2 regions of the Cryptosporangium phraense genome follow, and region 2 is predicted to be linked to the other one. Evidence: riboswitches for the same ligand, from Rfam matches in the RefSeq annotation. Region 2 holds a riboswitch; the other holds the start of a gene.

Region 1 (11,423 bases), on a different contig from region 2:
CGAGCCGATCCGCGAGCGCGAACGCCTCCCGCTGGTCGTGCGTCACCGCGAGCACGGTCGTCCCGAGCCGGACGAACAGCCGGCGCAGGTCGACGACTAGCCGCTCGCGCAGCGCCCGGTCGAGCTGGCCGAGCGGCTCGTCGAGCATCAACAAGCGCGGGGACGGCGCCAGCGCCCGGGCCAGCGCGACCCGCTGCTGCTCCCCGCCGGAGAGCGTGTCGACCCGCCGGGCCCCCACGGACGGCAGCCCGACCAGCTCCAGCAACGCGGCCACGTCGGCCGAACCGTTGCCGAACCGGATGTTCCCGGCGACGTCCCGATGCGGGAACAGAGCCCCGTCCTGGAACATCAGCCCGAGCCCTCGGCGGTGCGGCGGCACTCGGGTCACGTCCACGTCGTCGAGAAAGACCCGTCCGGAGGACGGCTCCTGCAGCCCGGCGATCACACGGAGCAGCGTGCTCTTCCCGCTCCCGCTCGGCCCGAGGACGGCGACGACCTCCGCGTCCGCGACGTCCAGATAGACGTCCGACAAGGCCGAATGCGGACCGAAGCGGACCGACACGCCGGTCACCGACAGGCTCACAGCTCTCCTCCCGCGTTCGACGGACGCAGCCGGTCGAGGACGACCAGCGTGACCGAGCACAGCACCATCAGGATCGTGGCCAGCGCCATCGCCTGACCGCTGTTGACCTCGCCCGGGCGGCCCAGCAGGATCGCGATCGCGACCGGGATCGTCGGGCTGTCCGCGCGCGCGATGAAGACCGTCGCCCCGAACTCGCCGAGCGAGATCGCGAACGCGAAACCGGTGGCCGCGGCCAGCGCGCGCCAGACCAGCGGCAGATCGACGCGCCACCAGACCCGCAGCGGCGGAGCGCCGAGGACGGCGGCCGCCTCCCGCAGGCGGTTGTCGATCGCCCGCAACACCGGCAACACGGCCCGGACGACGAACGGCACCGCGACCAACGCCTGGGCACACGGCACCAGCAGGGGCGAGTCGCGCAGGTCGAGCGGTGGTTCGTCCAGCGCGACGAGGAAGCCGAAACCGACGGTCACGGCCGACGTCCCCAGCGGGAGCATGAGCAGGAGGCCGAACACGCCGCCCAGCCGGCCGGGGCGGGTCAGCACGACGGCGGCGCAGACGCCGACGACGACCGCGAGCGCGGTCGCGATGACCGCGTACTGCAACGACGTGGCGACGGTCTGCCAGGCCGGCACCGGCAGCACGCTGGACGAATCAGACGAGGCGAGCGCCTTCCAGGACCCGAGGCCGTTCGCGAACGAGCGTTCCACCAGCACCGCGAGCGGGGCCATCAACAACACGACGAGCACGACCAGATTGGCCCCGACGAACGCCCACTCGAGACGCCCACGGGGACGCCGAGGCGCAGGCTCCACCAGACGGGAGGCCCGGGCCTTCCCGGTCAGCAGGCCGTCGAGCGCGAGCAGCACGGCGACGGCGAAGAACTGCACCAGCGAGAGCACCGCGGCGCCGGAGAGGTCGAGCTGGTAGACCGTGCGGCGGTAGATCTCGACCTCGAGCGTCGCGTACTCCGGCCCGCCGAGGATCTGCACGATGCCGAAGGACGTGAACGTGAACAGGAACACCACCGACGAAGCGGCCGCGATCGCGGGCCGCAGAGCGGGCAGCGTCACCCGGCGGAACGCGGCGAACCGCGACGACCCGAGCATCCGGGCCGCCTCCTCCTGCCGACGGTCGAGCTGCGCCCACACGCTCCCGACGATCCGGACGACGACCGCGTAGTTGAAGAACACGTGCGCGGCCAGGATCGCCCAGACCGTACGGTCGAGCTCGATGCCGAGCAGGCCGTCCGGCCCGATCAGCGCCAGGAACGCGGCCCCGACCACGACGGTCGGCAGCACGAACGGCACGGTCACCAGCGCCCGGATCACCGCCCTTCCGGGCAGGTCGAACCGGGCCAGCACGGCCGCGCCCGGCAGCGCGACGAGCACGGTCAGCACCGTGGAGGCCACCGCCTGCCAGACCGTGAACCAGAGCACGTGCCGGACGCCGGAATCGGTGAGCAGACCGAGGCCCGGCCCGTCGCCGCCGAGCCCGAGCCCGACGAGCGACGCGACCGGATACGCGAAGAACACCGCGAGGAACGCCAGCGGGACGACCGCCAGCGCGGCGCGGGTCAGCGCAGGACGGTATTTGTCCACTCGTCGATCCACGCCTCCCGGTTCTTCGTGATGTCGGCGGCCGGCAGCGTCAGCGGCTTCTCCGGCGTCGCCGCGTACTTCGTGAACTCGGCCGGGAGCGGGGTGCCGGTCACCGACGGGTACACGAACATCTGCAGCGGCATGTCCTTCTGGAACTGCGGCGAGAGCAGGAAGTCCAGCAGCTTCCTGCCCCCGGTCGGGTTCGCCGCGCCGTCCAGGAGACCGGCGTACTCGATCTGCCGGAAGCAGGTGTTCGTCACGACGCCCGAGGGCGCGTCGGCCGGCTTCTTCTCGGCGTAGACGACCTCGGCGGGCGGGCTCGACGCGTACGAGACGACCAGCGGCCGGTTGCCCTTGCCCTGCGACCCGACCGTGAACCGCTGCTGATAGGCCTCTTCCCAGCCGTCGACCACGAGTGCGCCGTTCGCCTTCAATTTCGCCCAGTAGTCCTTCCAGCCGGTGTCGCCGTAGGTGGCGACGCTACCGAGCAGGAACGCGAGACCGGGGGACGAGGTGGCCGGGTTCTCGACGACGAGCTGGTTCTTGTAGGCGGGTTTCAGCAGGTCGGCGAACGACGACGGGGGCTGGATGCCCTTCTTGGCGTAGTACGCCTTGTCGTAGTTGACGCAGACGTCGCCGTAGTCGACCGGGGCGACCTTGCCGTCGGTGCCTTCCTTCAGGTTCGCCGCGACCTGGTCGAGGTTCTTCGGGTCGTAGGCGGAGAAGATCCCCGCGTCGATCGCCCTCGACAGGAACGTGTTGTCGACGCCGAAGAGCACGTCGCCCTGCGGGTTGCCCTTGCTCAGCACGGCCTTGTTGACCAGGGCGCCGGCGTCGCCGCTGCGCAGGATCTTGACCGTGAGACCGCTCTGCTTCTGGAAGTCGGCCAGGACTTCCTTGCTCACCACGAAGGATTCGTGGGTGACGAGGGTGACGGTGCTGGTATCTGTCTTCGTGTCGGTCGAGCACGCAGCGGCCAGTAGCACGACCGCGACCGCCAGTAAACGTGGGGCACGCATCCGGTTTCCTCCGGACTCGGGCACCGGGATGAGCCGTGGGGGCGTTGAAGCCGCCGGCGAGACGCCGGTTCTCCCTCCGCTGGCATTACCCAGAGCAGGTTCGACGGGTCGGCGACGCGGTGGTCGCCCTCTCAGCCCGGCTTCGCCCGAGCTCCCCGACGGACGGCTGACCGCCCGCGTTGTCGATACTAACCGTGGTTGATCCGACCGCAGAACGGTCACTACCTCGGGCATGGACGGTCCGCGGGTTGCCGATGCGCTGGAGGCCCTGCGGGCCTCGGTCGCCGACGTGCGCTTCGGTCTGGCGATGGCCGACGTCGAGCGCGCCCGCCGGTCGCAGTCCGAACTCGTCGGTCAGGTGGACGACTACCTGCTGCCGCGCCTTCGTCAGTTGGACGCTCCGATGCTGGTCGCGGTGGGCGGCTCCACCGGCGCGGGTAAGTCGACGCTGGTGAACACCCTGGTCGGGGCCGAGGTGAGCAGGGCCGGATGGCTGCGCCCGACCACCCGGTCGCCGGTGCTGGTGTGCAACCCGGGTGACGTCGGCTGGTTCGAGACCGCGCGCATCCTGCCCGGGCTGTCGCGGACGACCGGGGAGACCGACTCGCCGGGGACGTTGCGGCTCGTGCCGAACGACGCCGTCGCGCCCGGACTCGCGCTGCTCGACCCGCCCGACATCGACTCGGTCGTCGCCGAGAACCGGGATCTGGCGGCCCAGCTGCTGGCCGCGGCCGACCTGTGGATCTTCGTCACGACCGCGGCCCGGTACGCCGACGCCGTCCCGTGGGATCTGCTGCACACCGCGGCCCAGCGCAGCACCGCGCTGGCCGTCGTCCTCAACCGCGTGCCGCCGGAGGGCGTCGACGAGATCGGCGGCCACCTCGCGTCGATGCTGGCCGAGGAGCACCTCGGCGATGCGGCGCTGTTCCCGATCCCGGAGGTGGACCTCGCGTCCGAACGGATTCCGGCCCGGGAGATCGCCCCGCTCCGGCAGTGGCTCGACGGGCTGGCCGCCGACGCCGAGGCCCGGGACGCGGTGATCCGCTCGACGCTGACCGGCGCGCTGAACAGCGTCCACGATCGGGTTCTGGACCTGTCGTCGCACCTGTCGGAGCAGCTGACGACGGCGGGCGATCTGCGGGAGCAGGCCACCGAGCGGTACCGGACCGCGTTGCGGACCGTCGACGAGGGCGTCCGTAGCGGGACCGTGCTGCGGGGTGAGGTGCTGGCCCGCTGGCAGGAGTTCGTGGGCACCGGGCAGTTCACCCGGAACCTGGAGGCGCGGATCGGTGCGCTGCGCGACCGGGTGACCGCGTTCTTCACCGGCCGGACGCCGACCGTCGACGCGGTCGGGCACGCGGTAGAGAGCAACCTGCACGCGTTGATCCGGGCGGCCGCCGACCGGGCCGCGGAGGAGACGGCCGCCCTGTGGCGGGGCCGACCGGCCGGGCGTTCGCTGGTCTTCTCCGACCGGGCCTCGTCCGGATTCGGCGAGCGGCTGGAGGCCGAGATACGCGCCTGGCAGGGACGGGTGCTCGAACTCGTCCGCGAAGAAGGCGGCCACCGCCGGAGCGTCGCCCGGCTGACGTCGTTCGGAGTCAACGGCGCCGGGCTCGTGCTGATGCTCGCGGTGTTCGCGCAGACCGGCGGACTGTCCGGGTTGGAGGTCGTGGTGGCCGGCGGGACGTCGGCGGTGAGCCAGAAGGTGCTCGAAGCGATCTTCGGCGACACCGCGGTGCGGACGCTCGCGGCCCGGGCCCGGGACGACCTGCTCGACAGCGTCGAGGAGTTGCTGGAGTCGGAGCGGGAGCGGTTCATCTCGGCGGTGGACGCGGTCGCGCCGACCGAGGAGCAGGCGGCCGCGCTGCGGAATGCGCTGGCCGCGTTCGACGGGGCCAACGTGCGGTCGCCGGGGCTGGTCCGATGACTCTGCTGACCCGCTCGACCGATTCGTCGCCGCTGCGCCCGAGGCTGGAGGCCCTCGACCGGATCGTGTCGCTGGGCGACGCCCGGCTCGACCCGGCGCTGCTGGCGACCGCTCGGGACCTGTCCGGGAAGGCCGCGCAACGGCTGCGGCTGGGCGCCGAGCACACGGTCGTCGCGCTCGCCGGCACGACCGGTAGCGGCAAGTCGTCGCTGTTCAACGCGCTGGTCGGAACGGAGCTGGCAGCCACCGGACTGCGCCGTCCGATGACCTCGACGGCTCAGGCCGCGGTCTGGAATCCCGACGGCGCGGCCCCGCTGCTCGACTGGCTCGACGTCCCACGCAGGCACCACCTGGGTGAGGAGGGCGCGGACGACCTGGCCGGACTGGTGCTGCTCGACCTCCCCGACGTGGACTCGGTGCAGGTCAGCCACCGGCTCGAGGTCGACCGGCTGGTCGAGCTCGTCGATCTGATCGTCTGGGTGGTGGATCCGCAGAAATATGCGGACGCGGCCCTGCACGACCGCTACCTCAAGCCGTTGCGGACGCACGCCGAGCTGACGGTCGTCGCGTTCAACCAGATCGACCGGGTGCCGGTGACCGGCCGCTCGTCGATGGTCGACGACCTGCGCCGATTGCTGGCCGACGAGGAGCTGGGGCGGGTGCCGGTGCTGCCGGTGTCCGCGCGGACCGGCGAGGGCGTTCCGGCGTTGCGGGCCCGGCTGGCCGGCGCGGTGGCGGAGCACGAGGCGTCGGTCCGCCGGTTGAGCGCGGACCTGCGCGCGCTGGCGGATCGGTTGGGCCCGATGTGCGGAAGTTCCGGGTCGCCCGGAGACGTCGACCGGGCGGACCGGGCCGAGGTGATCTCGGCGCTGACCGAGGCGTCGGGCGCGGACGCGGTGGCCGCGGCCGTCGCCCGGACGCACCGCAGCCGGACGCGGGCCGCGACCGGCTGGCCGGTGACGCGCTGGGTGGCCAAGGTGCGGCCGAGCGCGGCGACGCGGTTGGGGCTGCCCGGGGCGCGGTTGTCCGGGGACGCCTCACCGAGCGAGCTGGTGCGCACCTCTCTTCCGGGGGCCTCGGCCGTGCAGCAGGCCAGAGTGGACACGGCACTGCGGGGCCTGGTCGACCGGGCCGGAGCGGGGCTCCCCGAGCCGTGGCCGGGCCTGGTGAACCGAGCGGCCAACGGCCGCCGGGACGAACTGCCGGATCTGCTCGACCGGGCGGTGGCGGGCACGGATCTCGGCCTCTCGCGGCGCCCGCACTGGTGGGGGTTCGTGCGGGTCCTGCAGAACGTGCTGGCGCTGGTGGCGCTGGTCGGCGCGCTGTGGTTGCTCGGGCTGTTCGTGCTGGACTGGTTCCGGTTGCCGGAGCCGCCGCTGCCGGACGTCGACGTGTGGTCGTGGCGGGTGCCGGTGCCGACCGGGATGCTGCTGGCGGGCGTGCTGGTCGGCTGGGTACTGGGCTTCGTCGGGGCGCGGCTGGGGGCGCTCGGCGCACGCCGGAGGTCGAGCGGGGCCCGCCGCCGGATCCGGGCTCGGGTGGAGCAGGTCGCGGCCGAGGCCGTGCTGGACCCGGTGCGCGAGGAGCTGACCAACCGGCAGGAACTGTGTCAAGCCATCACGCAGCTACGGGGCCGGCGTAAATCTGCTCTCTAACGGCTTCGGCGGCTCCAGGGCCCGGACGTCGCTTTCTTCGGCGGCCGAGAAGTACGGCTCCATGAGCAGCACCGCCAGCGCGGCGAACGTCAGCACCACACCGACGAGCGCCGTGCTCCGCACCCCGACCGTCGGCAGCAGCAACCCCCCGATCAGCGCCCCCGCGGTGATCCCGACGTTGAACCCGGTCGACATCGACGCCGACGCCAGCTCGGTGCTCCGCGGCGCGACCTGCAGCACCCGCACGCCCAACACCGACGCCATCCCCGAGAACGCCAGCCCGCCCAGCGCCACCGACCCGATCGCCAGCCACTGGGCGTCCCCGGAAACGTAGTGCAATGCGAGCCCGACGCCCTGCAGCGCTACCACCGTCGTCAGCGTCGCCCGGATCGCCCGATCGATGAAGAGACTGACCAGTGCAACCCCGACGACGCCGGCGATGCCCCGCACGAAGAGGATCGGACCGATCGCCTCGGTCGAGAAGCCGTTGACGTCGGTGAGGAACGCGCTGATGTAGGTGAAGGCGGTGAAAGCGCCGGTCACGCCCAGCACGGTCGTCAGGATGATCACCCAGAAGCGGCCGGTGTCGGGCTCCGTTCCCCGTGAAGCAGCCTCCGTGCCCCCCGGTGCGGTCGGGAGCAGCATCGCGACACCCACCGTGAGCACGATGCCGAACGCGCACACCGCGAGGAACGCCACTTGCCAGCCGGCCTGCTGGCCGAGCCAGGTGCCGATCGGCACTCCCAGCACCGCGGCCAGCGAGCTGCCACCGGCGAGCGCCGACGCCGCTCGGCCCCGGACGTGCGCGGGGAACAGCGCGAAAGCGGTCGGCGTCACGATCGACCAGAACAGCGCCTGGCCGAGCGCGGTGATGAGCCGGGCCGACAGCAACACCCAGTAGTTACCGGCCAGCGCCGACATCAGCGTCGTCACTACCAGCAGCCCCACCAGCCCGGTGAGCAGCCACTTCCGGTTCCACCGACGGGTGAGCGCGGTCAGCGGCACCGAAGCCACCACGACCACCAGCCCGTACCCGGTGACCAACAGCCCGACGGCCGACCGGGACACGCCGAGGTCATTGGCGATGAGCGGCAGCAGCCCGATCGGCAACGTCTCCGTCGTGACGTACATGAACGTCGTCGTCGACAGGACCACAAGTGCGGCGATCGCCTTGGTCATGATTCCGGTGTAACAGGTTTTAGTGGTAGCGTAAATAGCATGGCACCGAAAGATCTTCGAATCGTGGGTGGCCATGTCGCGCTCGACCTTGTCAACACGGTAGAGCCCCGGCTACCCGGAGCGACCAACTTTCGCGAACACCTCACCAGTCCCACCGATCTCGTTGATTGGGCCCTGCGCCTCGAAATACTGACGGACGTCGAGGTGGAATTGGTCCGATCGGCCTGGGCCGCGTCGCCGTCAGCCGGCGAGCAGGCGCTACGCGCCTCCCGGGAGGTTCGAGAAGCGACGTACGACGTCTTACTGAACGTCCTCGGTACTACGTCCGACGCCGGGCCGGCGCTCGAGAAGCTCGGGCTGAGATGGACGGCCGCCACGGCGCGCTCGGAGCTGACTCTCGGGGGCGGGTCGTTGGCGCTGGTCGTGGGCACTGCGCCGGCCACGCTGATCCCCGATCGTCTGGCGGTCTCGGCGGTCGAGTTCCTGCGCACGGCCGACCCGAAACATGTCCGGGCCTGCCCGCTCGACGAGGGCGGCTGCGGGTGGCTGTTCCTCGACCGCAGCCGCAACTCGTCCCGCCGCTGGTGTGCGATGGAGGACTGCGGCGCCCAGGCCAAGGCCCGACGCCTCACCGCCCGCCGAAGGGTCGCGCGAGCTACCCCCTAAAGGGTTTTCACCGGGCTCAGTCTTTGGCTCCGGCGCTTCGAGTCGGCAACTCATCGCCGAGCGGGCGAGGCGACGCCGCCGCCGCGCCGGCGGAGCTTCGGTCGCGGCCACCTGGGGCAGCATCCCGAGAGTGTTTCCGAGCACACTCATCAGCCCGCCGCGACGCCCGATCACGAACAGTGCGGCCAGGTGGGACAGAGGGAGCATGGATTCACGGTAAGGGTCTCGCTGAGGATCACGAGGTGATGCGACGAGGGGGCGGCGGCGAGCACCCCGGAGCCTGCGCTATGCTTCTGACCCGAACGACCTGCGCTCGTAGCTCAACGGATAGAGCACTTGACTACGGATCAAGAGGTTGGGGGTTCGAGTCCCTCCGAGCGCGCGTCTGGTTGAGACAAAAAAGTAGGTCAGGGCCCGATTCCCCTCCACCGGGGAGTCGGGCGTTCTGTTGCTTGACCGTCGTTTGACCGTGGACCGGGTGGCGGCTACACGCAGCCGACGGCACTGCCCCTGGCCGGCGGACGAGTGTCACCCCGGACTGTGTACTGACGTGCGCGCCGGTGCTACACATCGGTGAGCCTCGATGGCCCGGCCCGGCGCTGAAGCACTGGCCCGTCAGTTTCGTGCTCCTCGCCTCGTCGGATGCACTGTCTCGTGCGAGCGCGAGCGGAATTGTCGTAGGTAAGTGTCAACCTGGGCGTATGACTGCGGACGTTGTGGAATTGGTGATCGTTGGTAGGTCAGCGCCCGGGCGTATGACTGTTCAGGAGCCCGTGCGGTCTGTGTTGACGGGCGCGACACTCCGCCGGATCGCGGTGAGTGGCCTCCGTATAGAAGGTGGCGAGGACGATGCCGCGGCCGAAGCGATTCGCCGAGCCAGTACCCGGCCGCTGTTGGATCGGCAGGGCGGTCAATGGCTGGTGGAGACTTGGTCGTCGACCTCCGTCAACGATGGCCCGGTCAACTACGCGCTCGAGCTGATCGAATACGAGCACGTCACCGTGGACGCCGTGACCGTTGACGGGTTGACGTTGCCGTTGACGCGCCATCTTGCCGATGCCGGACGCGCCGAAATGTCGCTGATGGTGCAGTTGCTGTTCGCCACGGACGAGGCTGCGCATGAGGCACTGTCGGTGCTGATCGAGAAGCACTACGAAGCAGAGGACTACTTCCCGGTCGTGCTGCATGGCGTGCGGGCTGAACCGGTGTCGATGCGGTTCGGGCAGTGCGTCTGGGAGGCCGCTGGTTCGGAGTATCGGGAGTTTGTGGTTTTGGTGTCAGAGGAGGGCGACGATCAGTTCTATGTCGGAGTGGGTCAGCCCGACCTCGCACGGTTGAAGGACGCTGTGGTTGGGCAGCAACGGCAGTTCGACGCACTGATCGAGGAGTTGCATCGCGCCGGCGTCCTCCCAGCCGAGGCGATCGAACGTATCCGGCGCGTTGGCGTAGGCCCCTTCCCCCGCAGCCAGTACCGGGGCTTCCGCCGGACCGGTTCCCTCGAGGATTTTCTCCCCGACGAGTGGCGCTGAGAGGTCGGTCTCGTCGGCGCGCTCGTCCCTCCGGTGCACATCCTCAGCGTGCTCCAAATAGGGTTGCCGCCAACACATCGTGGCCCTCGGGTCAGCACCTCTGACGAGCAAGGACGCCTTCGACTGATGGCAGTGACCCAGCAGGAGATCGAGAACCGGTTGTGGGACGCCGCGGACGAGCTGCGCGTAGCGATGCCCGAAGCGCAGTACGCCTCGGTGATATTCCCGCTGATGTTCTGGAAGTACCTCTCCGACACCTGGGACTATCACCACCAGGAGTTCCTGGCCGAGAACGAGGGTTTGGAGAGCCTCACCGACGACGAAGCCCACGAGATCGAGTACCGCGACTATCAGTCGTTCGATATTCCGTTCGTCAGTTCCGGTGCAGGCCACTACAGCCGCGCGTCTTGGTCCGCGGTCCTTGGCACGGTCACCCAGCCGAGGCTGGGCCAGCGGGTCCGTACCTCGTTGCAGGCCATTGAAACGGCCAATCCGGACAAGTTCTCCCGCCTGTTCGGCTCGATGACGTGGACCTCCGAGGAGGTCCTGTCGAACGAGGTGCTGGCGGCGGTCATGCGGGCGATGAACCGCACGCCGAAGATGCACGAGGGCAACATGTCCTTCGACGTGCTCGGTGGGGCGTACGAATACCTGCTGAAGCGATTCTCCGACGGCTCGGGCACCCGCGCCGGCCAGTTCTTCACACCGCGGGAGGTCGTCGAACTGATCGTCGAAGTCCTCGAGCCGAAGGCGTTCGAATCGGTCTATGACCCTACATGTGGGTCGGGTGGCATGCTCATCGCGTCGGCCAACCTCCTGAAAGCCCATGGAGGGCGCGGCTACTCGCTGCGACTGTTTGGGCAGGAAGCTGTGCCGGACACAGCGGGCGTGGCCAGGATGAATCTTTTCATGCACAACCTCACCGATTTCCACATTGAGGTCGGCGACACTCTGAAAGATCCTCGCCACAAAAAGCCAGATGGATCGATCGCGCAGTTCGATGTGATCATGGCGAACCCGCCCTACAGTCTCAAGTGGAAACCGTGGTCGAAGGATCCGCGCGCTATCGGCGGGGTTGCGCCTCAGGCACTGGCTGACTGGGCTTTCGTGCAGCACATGATGGCCTCGATGACTCCGACAAAGGGTCGTGCTGGTGTTGTGTTGCCTCACGGCGTCCTTTTCCGAGGTGGCACGGAGGCGGCGATCCGCCAGCGCGTCCTGGATGATGACCTGCTGGAGGCCGTCATCGGCCTACCGCCCAACCTCT
Region 2 (11,423 bases):
GGAATGCGGACGCCGACCCGCACGGCGCCGCGGCGATGCTGATGACGCTGGCCGCCGATCGCCCCTCCGGACGCTCCCCGAGGCGGCAGTTCGCCGTCGACCTGACGTGCCTGTTGGCGTCGGTCGCGATCCCGTTCGGCTACTGGGTGGCGCTCGCGCTCGGTCACCGCCCGTTCTCCGACACGGTCCACTGGATCGACCTGGCTCTGGCGACGCTCTTCACCCCGCTGATCTGGTGGCGACGCCGCTGGCCGGTGCAGATCTCGGTTCTGCTGTCGGTGGTCAGCGTCGTCTCGGAGTACGCGAGCGTCGCGCAGGGCATCGCGCTGCTGACCGTCGCGATCCACTGCCGACCGCGCGCGACGGCGTTCGCGGCCACGGTCTGGGCGGTCACCGGATCCGTCTACGTCGTCGTCCGGCCGACGCCCGACCTGCCGTACTGGGTCTCGCTGATGTTCATCGCGCTACTCACCGGCGGCATCGTGGCCTGGGGCAGCTTCATCCGGGCCCGGCGGGCGTTGATCGACTCGCTGCGCGATCGGGCTCAGCGGGCCGAAGACGAGCAGCAACGCCGGGTCGAGCAGGCGCGGCAGCTCGAGCGGACCCGGATCGCCCGGGAGATGCACGACGTCCTCGCCCACCGCATCTCCCTGCTCAGCCTGCACGCCGGGGCCCTGGAGTTCCGCCCGGACGCCCCGCCCGACGAGATCGCCAAGGCCGCCGGCGTGATCCGCTCCAGCGCCCACCAGGCCCTGCAGGAGCTCCGGGACGTCATCGGGGTCCTCCGGGAGGGCACCGGCGAGGTCGAACGCGACCGGCCTCAGCCGACGCTCGGCGACGTCCCCGGTCTGGTGACCGAGGCCCGGCGGGCCGGCGCCACGATCGATCTCGACGTCCGGGTGGACGACCCCGACGCGGTACCGGCGGTGACCGGCCGAACCGCGTACCGCGTGATTCAGGAGGGCCTGACGAACGCCCGCAAGCACGCGAACGGGGCCGCGGTGCGGGTCACGGTCAGCGGCGACCGGTCCGACGGCCTCACCGTCGAGGTGCGGAACTGGCTACCGCTACGGATCCCCGAGACGACGATTCCCGGCGCCGGAACCGGCATCGTCGGGCTGGGCGAACGCATCGGGCTGGTCGGTGGGCGGCTCGAGCACGGCCCGTCGACGGCCGGAGACTTCCGCCTGACCGCCTGGCTGCCCTGGAGCGCACCGACATGACTCGAATCCTGATCGTCGACGACGATCCGCTGGTGCGGGCCGGGCTCACGATGATCCTGGCCGGCACCGACGATCTGCAGGTCGTCGGCGAGGCCTCCGACGGCGTCGAGGTTCCGGCCGCGGTCCGGACCGTCCATCCGGACGTCGTCCTGATGGACATCCGGATGCCCCAGCAGGACGGCCTGGCCGCGACCGAGGCACTCCGCCGCGCCCCCGACGCACCCGAGGTCATCGTCCTGACGACGTTCGACGCGGACGAGTACGTGCTGCGCGCGTTGCGCTGCGGAGCCGGCGGTTTCCTGCTGAAAGACACCGCACCGGCCGAGATCGTGCGGGCGATCCGGGCGGTCGCGGCCGGCGAGCCGATGCTCTCCCCCACCGTCACCCGTCAGCTGATCGCGCACGTCGCCGAGACCGGCGTCGACGCCCGGAAGGCGGCGGCGGTCCGGGCGTTGGCCCAGCTCAGCCCACGCGAGCGGGAGGTTGCCGCGGCGGTCGGGCGAGGCGCGTCGAACGCGGAGATCGGCACCGAGCTGTTCATGAGCGTGGCGACGGTGAAGGCGCACGTGTCGCGGATCCTGACCCGGCTGGGCCTGAACAACCGCGTACAGCTGGCGTTACTGGCTCACGACGCCGGGGGCTGACGCGGATCGGGCTCGCTATCGCAGGCCGAATCCGCTTTCATCCGTCGCCCAGCGCGGCACGAAGGCGCCGCGCGGCGGTCTGCGGATCCTCAGCGTCGGTGATCGCCCGCACCACGACGATCCGCGACGCGCCGGCCGCGCGCACCTCGGCGACGCGGGCCTCGTCGATGCCGCCGATCGCGAACCACGGGCGGTCCGGCGCGGCCGCCGCCACCTCCCGCACCAGCCCCAGCCCGGCGGCCGGGCGACCCTGCTTCGTCGGCGTCTCCCAGCACGGGCCGGTGCAGAAGTAGTCGACGCCGGGCTCGTCGGCGGCCGCCCGGGCCTGCCCGGCCGAGTGGGTCGAGCGTCCGATCAGGACGTCGTCGCCGACGATCCGCCGGGCCCAGGCAACCGGCAGGTCGTCCTGGCCGAGGTGGAGGACGTCGGCGCCGGCGGCCAGGGCCACGTCGGCCCGGTCGTTGACGGCGAGCAGCGCGCCGTGCCGGTCGCAGGCCTCGCGCAGCACGGCGAGCCGCGCCAGCTCGGTACGCGCCTCGATGCCCTTCTCGCGCAGCTGGACGACGTCGACGCCGCCGGCCAGCGCAGCGTCGGCGAAGGCGTCCAGATCGGGGCGGTCGGGGACGCAGAGGTAGAGGCGCGCCGCGGCGAGCCGCTCCCGCCGATCGGCGGGAGCGGCGCGGCGGCCGGGCGCGGCCACGGACCGGGCCATCACACCACCGGTGGCGACGAGGCCTGGGCGTACCAGCGGCGGGGAGCCCGGCCGGCCCGGAAGGCCAGGCGACCGGCCTCGACGGCCAGACGCATCGCGGTCGCCATCGCGACCGGGTCACGCGCGCCGGTGACCGCGCTCGCGAGCAGGACGCCGTCGCAGCCCAGCTCCATCGCCTCGGACGCGTCGCTGGCCGTGCCGATCCCGGCGTCGAGGATGACCGGAACCGTCGCCTCCTCGACGATCATCGCGATGTTGTCGGGGTTGCGGATGCCCAGCCCGGTCCCGATCGGCGACCCCAGCGGCATCACCGCCGCGCAGCCCACCTCGGCCAGCCGCCGGGCCAGGACCGGGTCGTCGTTGGTGTACGGGAGCACGGTGAACCCGTCCGCGACGAGCTGCTCGGCCGCGGTGAGCAGCTCGACCGGGTCCGGGAGCAGCGTCCGGTCGTCGGCGACGACCTCGAGCTTCACCCAGTCGGTCTCCAGCGCGTCGCGCCCCAGCTGGGCGGTGAGCAGGGCCTCGGCCGCCGTGCGGCAGCCCGCCGTGTTCGGGAGCGGCTCGATGCCGTACTCCCGGAGCACCGGGAACACCCCCATTCCGGACGCCGGGTCGACCCGGCGCATCGAGACCGTGGTGAGCACCGTGCCCGAGGCGCGTAACGCCTCGCCGAGCGTCGACAGGCTGATCGAACCGCCTCCGGTGCCCATGATGAGCCGGGACGCCAGCGGCTTCCCGGCGATGACCAGCGCGTCCGTGATGCCTTTAACCACCCTGCACCGCCATGATTACCTCCACGTGGTCGCCGTCGGCCAGCCGGACCAGGGCCCAGCCGCCGCGCGGCACCACCTCGCCGTTGACCGCCACTGCGACGCCCTGGGCGAACCCCGCCGGGCGCTGCGTCACGTGCTGGACGACCGCCGCGACGGTCGGGTCGTTCACTTCGACCTCTCGGCCGTTCACCCGTAACGTCGTCATCGGCTGTACCCCGTTCGGTCCACTCTGGATCATCGAATCCTCGCTGGGGTGAATCGTCCGGGTGCGAACGCCGCGGCCACCAGCGGGTCCGGCGCCGTGCCGGTGACCAGATCCGCGACCAGGGTCGCGGTGAGCGGAGCGAACAGGATCCCGTTGCGGCCGTGCCCGGTCGCGACGACCCGGCCCGGTCCGACCGCGCCGACGATCGGAGCGCCGTCCGCGCTCACCGGCCGCAGCCCGGCCGACGTCTCGACGAGCGCGTACTCGTCGACGGCCGGCAGTACCCGGCGAGCGTCGGTGAGCAGGCGATGGACGCCACCCGCGGTGACCGTGCGGTCGAAGCCGACCTCGTCCTGGGTGGCGCCCACCACGAGCTCGCCGGTGGCGCGGGGCACCAGGTAGACGCCCCGACCGTCGACCAACGCCCGGACCGTCCGGGAGAGCACAGGTGTCCGTCGCCCGGCGCGCAGCCGTACGATTTCGCCCCGCACCGGCCGGACGAGGCCGTCCAGCGACGGCTCGAGCTCCGGAGTCCACGCCCCGGCCGCGATCACCGTGACGTCGGCCTCGGCCGGGGCCTCCGCGATCATTTCGACGCCTGCGGCGCCGAGCGCCGTGCGTAAGGCTCGGAGCAACGCCCGGTTGTCGACACTGTGGTCGGTGGGCACGTCCAGACCCCCGCGGACGCCCGGCGCGAGGGCCGGCTCGGCTCGGCGGCAGGCCGTCCCGGTCAGGCGTTCGACGTCGACGCCGAGCCCGGCCAGGCGGGCGGCCAGGTCGTCGAGCGCGGCCAGGTCGCTCGCGGTGTAGCCGACGACGAGCGTGCCGGTCGTGCGGTACCCCGGGTCGACGCCGGTCGCGGCCAGCGCGGACGCGAAATCGGGCCAGGCCTCGACGGCCCGGCGGCCGGCCGCCAGCAGCGCGGGTTCGGTCGGGTGGGCCTCGGCGATCGGCGCCAGCATCCCGGCCGCGATCGGGCTGGCACCCCGCTCGGGATCGGGGTCGACGACGGTCACCGCCGCCCCGGCTCGGGTCAGCGCCCAGGCACTCGACAGCCCGATGACCCCGGCCCCGACCACCAGGACCCGGGTCACGACGGTACTTCGACGCGGACCACCGGCTCCGCGGCCGGTGGGTGACCGACCGGGCCGTGACCGGCGCCGACCGAGTAGCTCGTCGCGACCGCCGTGGTGACGTACCGCTTGGCGACGGCGGCCGCCTCCGCGAGCGTGTCTCCACCGGCCAGCCGGGCGGTGATCGCGGCCCCCAGCGTGTCCCCGCTGCCGTGGGTGTTGCCGGTGTCGATCCGGGCCGCGTCCAGCCAGAGCTCGGTCGACCCGTCGGTGAGCAGGTCGCGGCTCCGCGGCCCGCTGTCGTGGCCGCCCTTCACCAGCGCGTACTGCGGGCCCAGCTCGAGCAGCGCCCGCGCGGCGGCCCGCTGGTCACGCGTCCCGACGAGCAGCTGGGTCTCGTCGAGGTTCGGCGTGACGACGGTCGCCAGCGCGAACATCGCCTTCAGCTCGGCCAGCGCGTCCGGACGCAGCAGCGGGTTGCCGTGCATCGACGCGCACACCGGGTCCAGCACCAGCGGGATCGTCCCGCCCCGGCCGATCCCGTGCCGCCGGAACGCGTCGGAGATCGCCTGGATGATCGGCGCCGAGGCCAGCATCCCGGTCTTCACCGCGCCCGGGCGGAGATCCTCCATCACCACCCGGATCTGCTCGCCCACGAGGTGCGGCGGTATCTCGTGCACCGCGCTCACCGCGACCGTGTTCTGCACGGTCACCGCCGTCACCGCGGTCGTGCCGTGGACGCCGAACGCGGCGAACGTGTGCAGGTCGGCCTGGAGGCCGGCCCCGCCGCCCGAGTCGGATCCGGCCACCGTCAGCGCAACTACTGGGCTCACTGGTTCACCACCGGTAAATAGATCTGCGCGCCTCCAGCCCGGAATTCTGCCGACTTCGCTGCCATGCCCGCTTCCGCCATGCCCGCTTCCGCCGTGCGCGCTTCCGCGTTCGCGCGCAGATCGTGGCTGATGCGCATCGAGCAGAACTTCGGGCCGCACATCGAACAGAAGTGCGCGGTCTTGGCCGGCGCAGCCGGCAGCGTCTCGTCGTGGAACGCCTGCGCGGTCTCCGGGTCGAGGGCCAGCGCGAACTGGTCGGCCCAGCGGAACTCGAACCGCGCGTCGGAGAGCTGATCGTCCTGCGCCTGCGCGCCGGGGTGGCCCTTGGCCACGTCGGCCGCGTGCGCGGCGATCTTGTACGCGATCACCCCGGCCTTGACGTCGTCGCGGTCCGGCAGCCCGAGGTGCTCCTTCGGGGTGACGTAACAGAGCATCGCGGTGCCGTGCCAGGCGATCATCGCCGCGCCGATCGCCGACGTGATGTGGTCGTAGCCCGGCGCGACGTCGGTCGCCAGCGGACCGAGCGTGTAGAACGGCGCCTCGTCGCACCACTCCTGCTGCAACCGGACGTTCTCCGCGATCTTGTCCATCGGCACGTGCCCGGGGCCTTCGATCATCGTCTGGACGCCGTGCTGTTTGGCCACCCGCGTGAGTTCGCCCAGCGTGCGCAGCTCGGCCAGCTGGGCGTCGTCGTTGGCGTCGTACACCGAACCGGGCCGCAGCCCGTCGCCCAGGGAGAACGTGACGTCGTAGGTCCGCAGGACCTCGCAGAGCTCGGCGAAGTGGGTGTAGAGGAAGTTCTCCCGGTGGTGGGCCAGGCACCAGGCGGCGAGGATCGACCCGCCGCGGGACACGATGCCGGTCTTCCGACCGACGGTCAGCGGTACGTACTCCATGCGGACGCCCGCGTGCACGGTCAGGTAGTCGACGCCCTGCTCGCACTGCTCGATGACGACGTCCCGGTAGACGTCCCAGGTCAGCGCGGTGGGGTCGCCGCCGACGCGTTCGAGGGCCTGGTAGATCGGCACGGTTCCGATCGGCACCGGGGAGTTGCGGAGGATCCACTCGCGGGTCTCGTGGATGCGCGGGCCGGTGCTCAGGTCCATGACCGTGTCGGCGCCCCACCGGGTCGCCCACACCATCTTCTCGACCTCTTCGGCCGGGGACGACGTGACCGCCGACGTCCCGATGTTCGCGTTGACCTTCACCAGGAACCGCTTGCCGATGATCATCGGCTCGGCTTCGGGGTGGTTGACGTTGGCCGGGATGACCGCCCGCCCGGCCGCGACCTCGTCCCGGACGAGCTCGGCCGGGAGGTGCTCGCGGGCGGCGACGTAGGCCATCTCGGCGGTGACCTCGCCGGCCCGGGCGGCCAGCAACTGGGTGGGGTGGTTGCGGGTCCGGCCGCGCCTGGGCAGGCCTTTCTGCAGGTCGGGGACGTAGTCGGTCTGGGTATACGGGCCGGACGTGTCGTAGCGTTCGACCACCTGGCCGGTGGTCAGTTCGATCTCGCGGACGGGCGTCCGCAGGTCGCCGCGGTAGGCCTTGCGGCTGCCCGGCAACGGACCAACGGTTACAGCACGGCTCATCTGAGCGCTCCCTACGCCGGCATTACCCGGTCAGGTTCGAGCGGTCGGTGGCACCGTCCAGTTCGGACAGCCACCCTCTCAGCCCGCTTTCGGCGCGAGCTCCCGCGTACAAGGACCGGGCCACCATAACCCCGACTCGTCGGGAACGGAACCGTCCGCGTCACCTCAGTTACGGAGCGTCGGCACCGTGACGACGGCGAGCGCGGCGGCGCAGGCCGCCGCGGTGAACGCGACCGGGTAGCCGGCGTGGGTGACGACGGCGCCGAGGACCGGCGCGGTCGCGGCCGCGACGCCGTTCTGGCCCGTGTTGTGGATCCCGAGCGCGCGACCGGCCCAGCCTGGTCCGGCGTACTCGGCGACGGCGGTGAACGAGAGGCCGTTGGTCGAGACCGACACCACCGCGGCGGCGACCAGCGCGGCGACCGCGAGGCCGGCCAGGCCTCCCCGGGCGGCTTCGGCGGCGCCGGCCGGGTCGGGGGCGCCGGCCGCGCCGGCCGCGAGGATTGCCAGTACCCCGGCGGTGATGGCGGCCAGGATCCGCATCGGGCCGGTGCGGCTGCCGGCCCGGTCCGACCACCACCCGGCGAAGAGCCGCGCCGCCGCTCCCCCGAACGAACCGACCGCGAGCAGCCGACCGGCTTGCGCCGCACCCCAGTGCTCCGAGTCGACGAGGAACACCAGCCCGAACGTCGCCACCGCGAACTGCGGGAACACCAGCAGCGCACCGGCGCCGTGCAGCCGCCAGAGCACCGGAGTGCGGTACGGGTTCCCGTTCGTCCCGGCCGAGGCACCGGCGGTCCGGGCCGGGTCGCGCACCACGACCGCGATCAGCACGGCTGTCACCAGGCAACTCACCGCCAGGAAGGCCAGCGCCGGGTTCCGTCCCGAGTCGCTCAGCACCGGCACCGCCACCGCGGCCACGGCGACGCCGAGCGGCTGGGCCATCTGCCGGATGCCCATCGCCAGCCCGCGCTCGGCCGGGCCGAACCAGCCCAGGATCAGGCGTCCGCTGGCCGCGTTGACCGACCCGGCGAACGCCCCGGCGACGACCAGTCCGACGCCCAGCGCGACCGGTCCGTGCGCGGCCAGCAAGGCCAGCAGGACGAGCCCGGCGCCGCCCAGCCCCAGCGCGATCACCCCGCGCTCGCCGTAGCGGTCGGCCAGGGCTCCCCACAGCACCAGCGTCGCCAGCAGGCCGAACGTCGGGCAGGCGACCAGGACGGCGGCCTCGGTGAGCGAGAGTCCGTCGGCGCGGAGGCGCGGGAGGAGGTACGGCAGTCCGTAGAGGAACGCGCACCCGGCCGTCATTCCGGCCACGCCCGCCGCCAACACCACCCAACGCCGCCGTGATTCCATATTTCGAGAATAGCGTCTCATTATGTAGGATAGTAGGCTGGGGTCGTGGAGCCGGTGACCCGCACTGCCCCGCGGCCGATCCGCCGGGCGGTGCTGACGCAGTGGTGGCGCGATCTGTCGTTCCTACACTGGCCGGTCGACCCGGATCGCGTGGCGCCGCTGCTGCCCCGCGGCACGCGGCCGGACACGCTCGACGGCGTGACCTACGTCGGGCTGATCGGGTTCCGCATGGACCGCGTCGGTCTCGGGCTGGGCGTCCCGTACTTCGGACGGTTCGCCGAGACGAACGTGCGGCTCTACTCGGTGGACGGCGCCGGCCGGCGCGGGGTGGTGTTCCGGTCTCTGGACGCCGAGCGGCTACTGCCGGTAATGATCGGGCGGGTTTCGCTCGGGTTGAACTACGTGTGGTCGCGGATGTCGATCTCGCGCTCCGAGGGCGGGGCGTTCACGTATCGCAGCGTCCGTCGCTGGCCCGATCCTGGGCCGCGGGCCGCGTTCACCGTGCGTCCGGGGGGTGTGGCGCCGGAGGATCCGCTCAACGATTTCTTGACGGCGCGGTGGGGTCTGCACACGACCTGGCACGGCAAGACCCTCTACCTGCCGAACGAACATCCGGCCTGGCCCCTACGCACCGCAACGCTGGTCGACCTCGATGAAACCGTGCTGGAAGCCGCCGGCCTCCCGATAGAGGGCCCGCCCCCGTCGGTCCTCTTCAGCGAGGGCGTCCCCGTGAAATTCGGTTCCCCGCTTCCTGCACGCCATCCGGGCCCACCTGCGCAGACGTGGACTTCGCGCCGCTAGTCCGAACCCAGCCAACCGCATCAGCCGCCGGATCCGCGACAGCGGCCACAGACGCCGGTCACGGTCCGCGCGCCGTGCTCCTCGATGCCGAGTTGGCATGGTGGGCCGGAATCAGCCCCCCGGATGCCGCGGTGGGCGAGCTGGTGCTCGAATTTGCGGCGCTGATAGCCCTCGTCGCGAGGGTCGCCTGGCCCGGCCAGTTGGTGCCCCCGGCGACCAACTCCGAGCGGCGGACGGCTCGTGAGAGGCACCGTAGCTCGATGCAGAGTCGGCCGATTCGCGGTGGCGTGCGCGTGTTTTGTTGTGCCCCGAGGCGCGAAGGCCGCGATCATGCCGGGCAGCCGGCCCGGTGACCAGCGGCGCTCCGCGGCGGCGAGTGAGCTGGTGCTCGAACTCGCGACCTCGGCAGCCCTCGTCCGCGAGGAACGTCCGACCCGGCCGGCCGAATTCGGGGTCCATCAGGTCGAGCAGGCCAACCCACCCAATGCGCGTCGGCAACATCGGACCTATGGGATCCGCGTCGCGATTTCGGAGCCGGCCGACCGGATCAGCTATCACGGACCAAACCGGGCCTACGCCCAGAGCTGGCCCTCCAAAGCGGCCTCAGCCTCCGCCAAAGTACCGGCATAAGCACCGGTAGAAAGATACTTCCAACCCCCATCGGCCACGATGAAGACAATGTCCGCCCGCTGCTCGGCCTTCACCGCCTTGTGCGCGGTCGCCAACGCCGCATGCAGGATCGCCCCGGTCGAGATCCCGGCGAAGATCCCCTCGACCTCGATCAGCTGCCTGGTCCGCAGCAACGCGTCGCGCGGGCCGACCGAGAACCGGGTCGTCAGCACGCTGGCGTCGTACAGCTCGGGCACGAACCCCTCGTCGATGTTCCGCAGCCCGTACACCAGCTCGCCGTACCGCGGCTCGGCCGCGATGACCTGTACGTCCGGCACCTTCTCACGCAGGTACCGCCCGGTTCCCATCAGCGTTCCGGTCGTCCCCAGCCCGGCGACGAAGTGCGTGATCGACGGGCAGTCACGCAGGATCTCCGGCCCGGTCGTCTCGTAGTGCGCCCGCGCGTTCGCCGGGTTTCCGTACTGGTAGAGCATCTTCCAGTCGGGGTGCTCCTCGGCCAGCTGCTTGGCCATCGCCACGGCCTGGTTCGACCCGCCGGCGGCCGGCGACGCGATGATCTCGGCCCCGTACATGCCGAGCAACTGCTTGCGCTCGATCGACGTGTTCTCCGGCATGACGCAGATCAGCCGGTACCCCTTGAGCTTCGCGGCCATGGCCAGCGAGATACCGGTGTTGCCACTGGTCGGCTCGAGGATCGTGTCACCGGGACGGAGCCGCCCCTGCTGCTCGGCCTCGTTGATCATGAACAGCGCCGGGCGGTCCTTGACCGACCCGGTCGGGTTCCGGTCTTCGAGCTTGGCCCAGAGACGGACGTCGTCGCTGGGCGACAACCGTGGTAGGCCGACGAGCGGCGTGTCGCCCAGGGCGTCGAGCAGCGAGTCGTACCTAGCCACGGTTGTCTCCCTCGTCGAATCAGCCGCCGGCGACCGCGGGCAGCACGGTCACCGAGTCGCCGTCCTTCAGCCCGGTGTCGAGCGCCCCGGTGAACCGGACGTCCTCGTCGTTGACGTAGACGTTCACGAAGCGGTGCAGCGTGCCGGTGTCGGTCACCAGGCGTCCGCGCAGACCCGGGTACTTGCCGTCGAGGTCGGCGATGAGCGCCTGAAGCGTTTCACCGTCGCCCTGAACGGTCTTCTCGCCACCGGTGTAGGTGCGCAGGATCGTCGGAATTCGAACTTCGATCGCCATTGAATCTCCTGGAAGTGACTGGATGGCAGCCGGCGGGGGCCCGGCAGACACAACCCGGGGAACGGGTGGTGATTCCCCGCGTGCCGGACGGCACACCTGGCCGCCGGCACGGGTTGATCTCAGGCGCGACGACAGTCGTAGACGACTTCGACCGGAGTATGCGCGAACAGATACGACTGAGTCGGCGTCATGCGATCTCCACCGGCTCTTCGGTCACTACGCCGTCGACGATCCGGTACGACCGGAACTCGACGTCCACGTCGTCCCGGGTAGAGACCAGGACGTAGTGCGCACCCGGCTCGTTGGCGTACGAGATGTCCGTGCGGGACGGGTACGCCTCGGTGGCGGTGTGTGAGTGGTAGATGACGACCGGCTCTTCGTCCCGGTCGTCCATCT

Evidence for each region. A riboswitch is a leader RNA that binds a small molecule or an ion and turns the genes downstream of it on or off. The one in region 2 is predicted to bind thiamine pyrophosphate.
Region 1: it holds a riboswitch for thiamine pyrophosphate, as region 2 does, so the genes downstream of both, FL583_RS27750 (thiamine ABC transporter substrate-binding protein) here and thiC (phosphomethylpyrimidine synthase ThiC) in region 2, are expected to answer to the same signal.

Annotation. Positions count from the first base shown of each region.
Region 1 covers NZ_VIRS01000022.1:78,153-89,575, reverse strand. The annotation lists gene FL583_RS27760 (ABC transporter ATP-binding protein) at 1-583, opposite strand, end outside; gene FL583_RS27755 (ABC transporter permease) at 580-2,181, opposite strand; gene FL583_RS27750 (thiamine ABC transporter substrate-binding protein) at 2,157-3,200, opposite strand; TPP riboswitch at 3,272-3,358, opposite strand; gene FL583_RS27745 (P-loop NTPase family protein) at 3,433-5,127, shown strand; gene FL583_RS27740 (GTPase) at 5,124-6,782, shown strand; gene FL583_RS27735 (MFS transporter) at 6,753-7,961, opposite strand; gene FL583_RS41145 (CGNR zinc finger domain-containing protein) at 8,001-8,627, shown strand; tRNA gene FL583_RS27725 (tRNA-Arg) at 8,937-9,009, shown strand; gene FL583_RS27720 (hypothetical protein) at 9,329-10,156, shown strand; gene FL583_RS27715 (type I restriction-modification system subunit M) at 10,283-11,423, shown strand, end outside.
Region 2 covers NZ_VIRS01000012.1:139,516-150,938, forward strand. The annotation lists gene FL583_RS18500 (sensor histidine kinase) at 1-1,223, shown strand, start outside; gene FL583_RS18505 (response regulator) at 1,220-1,867, shown strand; gene thiE (thiamine phosphate synthase) at 1,905-2,579, opposite strand; gene thiG (thiazole synthase) at 2,579-3,289, opposite strand; gene thiS (sulfur carrier protein ThiS) at 3,345-3,557, opposite strand; gene thiO (glycine oxidase ThiO) at 3,587-4,651, opposite strand; gene thiD (bifunctional hydroxymethylpyrimidine kinase/phosphomethylpyrimidine kinase) at 4,648-5,463, opposite strand; gene thiC (phosphomethylpyrimidine synthase ThiC) at 5,460-7,052, opposite strand; TPP riboswitch at 7,044-7,168, opposite strand; gene FL583_RS18540 (MFS transporter) at 7,218-8,408, opposite strand; gene FL583_RS18545 (YqjF family protein) at 8,454-9,209, shown strand; gene FL583_RS18550 (PLP-dependent cysteine synthase family protein) at 9,782-10,732, opposite strand; gene FL583_RS18555 (MoaD family protein) at 10,752-11,027, opposite strand; gene FL583_RS18560 (M67 family metallopeptidase) at 11,215-11,423, opposite strand, start outside.